2 regions of the Arthrobacter sp. Dra40 genome follow, and region 2 is predicted to be linked to the other one. Evidence: riboswitches for the same ligand, from Rfam matches in the RefSeq annotation. Region 2 holds a riboswitch; the other holds the start of a gene.
What was found. A riboswitch is a leader RNA that binds a small molecule or an ion and turns the genes downstream of it on or off. The one in region 2 is predicted to bind thiamine pyrophosphate.
Positions count from the first base shown of each region.

Region 1 (3,310 bases), on a different contig from region 2:
AGGTCCAGCGCGGCCGCCTGACGGACAAGCTCCTGCCGCTGCAGTCCGGCGTCGGCAATATCCCCAATGCGGTACTGGAAGGCCTGGCCGCCGGCGGGTACCGCGGCCTGACCGCCTACACGGAGGTCATCCAGGACGGCATGCTGAAGCTGATCAAGGACGGCGTGCTGCGGATGGCCTCGGCCACGTCTTTCTCCCTGAGCCAGGCCGGGGTCGAAGAGTTCAACGGCAACGTCGACTATTACCGCGAGCGCATCATCCTGCGCACCCAGGAGATCTCCAACCACCCGGAGCTGATCCGGCGGCTGGGCTGCGTTGCGCTCAACGGCATGATCGAGGCGGACATCTACGGCAACGTCAACTCCACCCACATTGCCGGCACCAAGGTGATGAACGGCATCGGCGGCTCCGGCGACTTCGCCCGGAACGGCTACCTGTCCGTGTTCATGTCGCCGAGCACGGCCAAGGGCGGGAAGATCTCCAGCATCGTGCCGATGGCCAGCCATGTGGACCACACCGAGCACGACACCATGATCGTAGTGACCGAATACGGCCTGGCCGACCTGCGCGGGCTGGCCCCGAAGCAGCGCGCCCGCAAGATCATCGAAACCTGCGCGCATCCGGACTACCGGCCGCTGCTGCAGGACTATTTCGACCGCGCCTGCCGGGACAGCTTTGCCAAGCACACCCCGCACCTGCTCGGCGAGGCGTTGTCCTGGCACCAGCGCTTCGTGGAGACGGGAAGCATGCGCCCCTAGGTTCAGCCACCGCAGCGGATCTAGCAGGTCGGCCCGGGAGTATGACGTCGTCATACTCCCGGGCTTTCGCCACCCGGTGAGCCTGCCTGTAGGCTGCTGGCTTGTACACGGGAGTCCGGTGAACCGGGCTGAGAGGAAACTTCTCAAGTTTCGACCGTTGAACCTGATCTGGATCATGCCAGCGCAGGGAGCAACCCTCACACCCGTGCCCTGTTCAATCAACAGAAGGGCGCGACAATGCGAACACCTGACGCTGCCGCCACGGCGGCAAACCATCCTTCCCCCGTCAACGCCGGAACATCCTTCACGGCGACGCCGCGTGAATTCGGCGTGGGGGCCAGACTGACCCTGGCTGTCATGGCCGATGACTACGTCGACGTCATTCTGGGGTCGCTGCGGCGCGCAGACGCCACGGGTCTCGATGTGCAGACCGGGACAGTCAGCACCTATGTCTCCGGGGCCGAGCAGGACGTCATGCGCTATCTGAGCCAAGTGATTGCCGGGGCCGGGCGCAGCGGAGCGCACGTTTCGGCCGCCGTCCATCTGTCCCGTGGCTGCCCGGGCGGTGTCAGCTGCGAGATTCCCGAGGGTGGCGCAGTTCTGCATTCGGAGATCCCGCAACTGGAACCGACCGGCATCCAGGCGGCGGCAGACTGGGCGATCTACCCGCTCGCCGACGGCGGAACCGGCACTGGCACTGGCACTGGCACTGGCACAGCGGACCACATGCGCGACATCTACACCGCCATCGACTACGCCAAGTCCACCGGCGTGACCGTCACCGAAGACCATTACGTCACCCGGTTGGACGGAGACGTCGCCCAGGTCCTGCAGACCATCGCCGCTGGCTGGATTCTGATTGGACGATCCGTCCAGCACGTTGTCACGCACGCCACCCTGTCCATCAACAGCCCCAGTGCGTCCTGACGCTGGCCCGGAAGGAACCCCCATGTCAACATCATCTGGTCCTGCCCGCACACGGTCTTCCTGGAGCCTGAAGGACCTGGTCCTGCTCGTCGTCCTCGGCGTCGTCTTCGGCTTCCTCTACTGGGTCTTCGTCCAGGCCTGGACTGCCCTGTCGCTCCTGATGGGGCCCGCCGGAGACCTCTCGCAGCACTTTCTTGCCGGCAGCTGGCTGCTGGTCGCGCCGATCGCCATTGCCATCGTCCAGCGTCCCTTTGCCGGCGTCATCGCCGAGGTTCTGGCCTCGGTGATCGAGGTCGTGTTCCTGGGCTCGGCGGTGGGCCCGCTGCTCTTCATCGCGGCCGCGATCCAGGGCATCGGCAGTGAAATCCCGTTCGCGGCCACCCGCTACCGTTCCTACAGCTGGCTCACCTACGCCCTGTCTGGCCTGCTCGGTGCCGGTCTGGTCTTCTTCTATTCGGCCTTCCGGTCCGGCTGGTATGGCCAGGACCTGTTCTTCACCCGTTTGGTCATCCACCTCATTTCCGGGGTGGTGCTGGGCGGGCTGCTGGCGAAGGTCATTGTCGACGCCCTGGCGAAGACGGGCGTGGTGGACAACTTCGCGATCGGGCGGGCCCGGCTGGGCAAGGCCAATGCCCGCTGAGCCTGTCCTGGTGCTCCACGACGTATCTGTGGAGTTTCCACGGCGTGACGCCGCCGTGCTGCGCGGGGTCACGCTGCGGCTGGAACCGGGCGAGCACCTGATCGTGCTCGGGGCTTCGGGGTCCGGAAAATCCACGCTGCTGCAGGCGATCACGGGGGTGGTTCCGCACACGGTGCTGTCCACGCTAACGGGCAGCGTGTCCGTGAACGGGACGGCCACCGCCGACGCGTCGGTCGTCGAACTCTCGCGCCAGGTCGGGGTCCTCGCCCAGGACCCCTCCTCCGGCGTCTGCCTGCCGGACGTTGAACAGGAACTGGCCCTCCCACTGGAGAACCGCGCCGCGCCGCCGGAGCAGATATCGGCGCGCATCGACCGCGCACTCGCGGCGGTCGGTGCGGCCGGTCTGCGGCAGCGGCAGACGGACAAGCTTTCCGGCGGAGAGGGCCAGCGGGTGGCACTGGCGGCCAGCCTGATCGCCGAACCGGCCCTCCTGCTGCTCGATGAGCCGACCTCCATGCTCGATCCGGCCGGCCTCACCGCCGTACGTCAGGCGATTGACGCAGCCGCAGCCGCCTACGGTCCGGCTGTGGTGCTGGTCGAACACCGGCTCGACGACTACGCTGGCCGGGCGGGAATTGCCGGGCTGCCGGGCCGGGCGATCGTGCTCGGCGACGAGGGCCAGGTCCTGGCCGACGGCGCCACCGCGGCGGTGCTGGCCGGCAGCGCCGGCCGGCTCAATGCACGCGGATGCTGGCTACCGCTGGAAACGGAGCTGTTGGCGGTCACCGGTCTGGCCGGCGGCCTCGACTCGCCGGGCGTCCGCTCCGCCCTCCGCGCTCTGGCGCTACCCGACCACGACGGCGGCGCTCCAGACGCGCCCGGTGTCGGCGACACGGTCCTCGCCGCAGAGAATGTCTCAGTCTCACGCGGCGCCGGACGGAAGAAGCACCGGCTCCGCCGCGCGGCCGGGGCGGAACCGGCCATC
Region 1 covers NZ_JBNHHB010000018.1:33,585-36,894, forward strand. Annotated here, with positions in the region: gene scpC (succinyl-CoA:acetate CoA-transferase ScpC) at 1-758, shown strand, start outside; TPP riboswitch at 856-965, shown strand; gene AC5RWT_RS10970 (YkoF family thiamine/hydroxymethylpyrimidine-binding protein) at 996-1,685, shown strand; gene AC5RWT_RS10975 (ECF transporter S component) at 1,708-2,325, shown strand; gene AC5RWT_RS10980 (ABC transporter ATP-binding protein) at 2,315-3,310, shown strand, end outside.
Region 1: linked by a shared signal. The riboswitch ahead of AC5RWT_RS10970 (YkoF family thiamine/hydroxymethylpyrimidine-binding protein) and the one ahead of AC5RWT_RS18100 (ECF transporter S component) in region 2 are both predicted to bind thiamine pyrophosphate.

Region 2 (3,310 bases):
GAACCTGTTCTTCCTGCCGCCGGTCGAACTCAGCGGACGCTTCAATCCACTGGCTGCAGCCGTCTTCGCCACCACGTTCGTGTGGAAGGTGGCGGTGGCGAGCTTCGAAGTGCTCTGGCTGGCCGTGACCAGCGGGCCCAAGCTGCGCAACGCTGTAGTGGCCGTGCACTTGCGGAGCAGTTCAGACCTGCTGGTGACGGCTACCGGCCATGCCATCTCGCTGATCCCCGGGAGCTTTGTGGTTGACGTGGACCGGTCGACCTCCACGCTGTATCTGCACGTGATCGATGTGGCCACCGAGGAGGCGGCCGAAAACTTCCGCACAGAGGTGCGGGAGATCGAAGCCGGCCTGATCCGGATGATGGGCACGAAGGAAGAACTGGAACTCGTCAGGTCCGAAGGTTCCGGCAGAGGAGGTACAGCGTGAACGGGGAGGTTATGTCGGTTGCCCAAGCCGTCGTGAGCGCGGTGCTGGGCCTGTCCGCAGTACTGGCGCTGGTCCGCCTGGCGCGCGGGCCGTCGCTGCTGGACCGCTTGCTGGCCATTGACGTGCTGTTGGCCATCGTCTGCGCAGGACTCATCGTGGACATGGCTGCCGGCGGACACCAGAACAACCTGACGTTGGTTGTGGTGATCAGCCTGGTTGGTTTCCTCGGCTCGGTGGCCGTGGCCCGGTTCGTGACAGACGGGCGGCCCCGTGAACACTGACTTCATCCTCGATGTTGCGACTGCCGCCTGCCTCATCACCGGCTCGGTCATGTCCTTGGCCGCAGCCATCGGCCTGCTCCGGTTTCCGGACCTGCTCTCCCGCATGCACGCTGCCACCAAACCACAGGTCTTCGGCCTGCTGCTGCTGTTGACGGGACTGGCGCTGCAGCTGCGCAGCTGGGCTGCGGTGCCGGTGCTGCTGATTGCCTGGCTGTTCCAGCTGCTCACCGTGCCGGTCTCCGCCCACATGGTGGGACGGGCCGGGTACCGCACCAAGCACCTGCGCAGGGAAATCCTCAGTGTCGACGACCTCGACGCGGTGGTGGAAGCAGCTGCCGGGGACAGTTCCACGGATTCCGACAGCGCGGTAGCCGTCAGCACCGACAAGGGAAAGGCTGCGGCAGTTGGCAGCCGCCAGGACCGCGGGCCGGGGGAGCAGCATGGTGGTGCCGCGCCGGCCGCCGCTCCTGCCAGGGACAGCGTGGGCGGCACCGGGCCGGACCAGGAGTAGGCCGCAGCCCTGGTCGGAATGACATCGGGGACGAGGCCGCAGCCCTGGTCGGAATGACATCGGGGACGAGACCGCAGCCCCGTCCCCGAACAGGCTCCGCTGACGGTGCCGTTTCACACCCCGCCAACGGGCCGATCGAACCTGGTCCCGTTAAACCAAGTCCCGGGTTTTCCCGTAGCGCATGACAGCCTTGGCAGTGGCGCGCTTGGTCAGCACCTGAATCACGCGCCCCACGGTGCCGGACACCACGGCGAAGACAACCGCTGCCCGCAGGCTGTTCTCCAGGTCATCGTCGCTCTTGGGTGCATCTTTTCCGGTAAATGCCTTCCACGCTAATCCCAACAGCTGACTGGCTGCCAGGCCGGCGCCGATGCTCACCAGCGTGCCCAAGAGTTTCAACACTACGTTCATGCCCGCTCCCTTCCGGGGCGCCGGGGCCCCGTCTCATCTGCTGTTCCGCTCCCCAGCCTACTGCCCGGCGCCCCGCCCGGACCGCCGCCGTCGGGCAATGTCCACGCGCCTGCGGCCGAATGTGCCTGCCGGGGCCGCGAGTGTAGACTGGTGCGTGCTGCTTGACAGCACCTATTACGACAGGGGAGCGTCCGACCGCCCGGCCTAGCCGGCTCACGGGAGGGACGCTGAGAGTGCGGAGAAACCGCAGACCCTCGAACCTGCTCCGGTTAGTACCGGCGAAGGGAGTCGAGTTCTCGGGGCGCGCCGCAAGGCCGCCCTCCCCTCCTGCAACCAGGAGGATTCCCATGAGTACCGCTTCAAATGCACCGACCACGCCCACTCCCGCCCGGAAGCCGCGCTACGGCTGGCGGGTCGTGGACATCGTGGTCGCCTCGGTGGTCGCCGTGGCCGTCGGTGTCATCTTCTGGGCCTGGTCGGCGGGCTGGCCGCTGATCGAGGGCCTGACCATCGCCTTCCCGCCGTCCGCCGGACTGTACACCGGCGGCTGGTTGATGGCCGGCGTGCTCGGCGGGCTGATCATCCGCAAGCCCGGCGCTGCCATTTACTGCGAGATGCTGGCCGCGGTGGTCTCTGCGCTGTTGGGCACGAGCTTTGGCATGACCGTCCTGGTTTCCGGCCTGATCCAAGGCTTGGGCGCGGAGATCGTCTTCCTGCTGTTCCTGTACCGCAAGTTCAATCTGGGGGTGGCGCTGCTGGCCGGTTTGGGCGCAGGCCTTGCTCTGTCCATCAGCGAGAACGTCCTCTACAACATGCTCTGGGCCGCCGAGTGGCAGTTGGCTTATGTGGGCTTCGCCGCGGTGTCCGGCGTCGTGATTGCCGGGCTGCTGCCGTGGCTGGCGGTCAGGGGACTGGCGAAGACGGGCGTGTTGTCCTCCTTTGCTGCCGGCCGCTCCGCCGACGTCTGAGCCGTTCCATGGGACTGCAGGGTACGACGGCGGGGCCAGGCCCGGTGCCGGTCCTCGCCGAGGACTGGGGCTGGCGCCATGCCGGCCGTAAGGAGCAGGCGGTGCGCGGTGCAAGTTTCAGCATCGCGCCCGGCGAACGGGTGCTGTTGTTGGGCGCTTCCGGCGCCGGCAAGTCCACTCTCCTGCACGCCATGGCGGGGGTTCTGGGCGACGAGGGCGAAGGCGAAGAGACCGGGCGGCTGACCGTTGGCGGTGTCCGCCCCTCCGCGGCCCGCGGCCGGGCCGGCCTGGTTCTGCAGGATCCGGAGAGCCAGTTGGTGCTGGCCCGGGTTGGCGACGAGGTGGCCTTCGGAGCGGAGAACATGTCGCTGCCGCGCGCGCAGATCTGGGGCCGGGTGCGCGAGTCCTTGGCCGACGTCGGCCTGGCGGTGCCGCTGAACCACCCCACCTCCGCACTCTCCGGCGGCCAGAAACAGCGGCTGGCACTGGCCTCCGTGTTGGCCATGCGGCCGGGGCTGCTGCTGCTGGACGAGCCGACTGCCAACCTGGACCCGGACGGTGTGCAGGAAGTGCGCGATGCCGTGGCACGGGTGCTGGACCGCACCGGGGCCACCCTGGTGGTGGTCGAGCACCGGGTGGCCGTCTGGGCGGATGTAGTGGACCGGGTGATTGTGCTGGCAGCCGGAGGCGGTGTGCTCGCCGATGGGCCGCC
Region 2 covers NZ_JBNHHB010000046.1:15,317-18,626, reverse strand. Annotated here, with positions in the region: gene AC5RWT_RS18120 (Na+/H+ antiporter subunit E) at 1-427, shown strand, start outside; gene AC5RWT_RS18115 (MrpF/PhaF family protein) at 439-708, shown strand; gene mnhG (monovalent cation/H(+) antiporter subunit G) at 698-1,219, shown strand; gene AC5RWT_RS18105 (DUF4235 domain-containing protein) at 1,370-1,630, opposite strand; TPP riboswitch at 1,802-1,934, shown strand; gene AC5RWT_RS18100 (ECF transporter S component) at 1,978-2,598, shown strand; gene AC5RWT_RS18095 (ABC transporter ATP-binding protein) at 2,607-3,310, shown strand, end outside.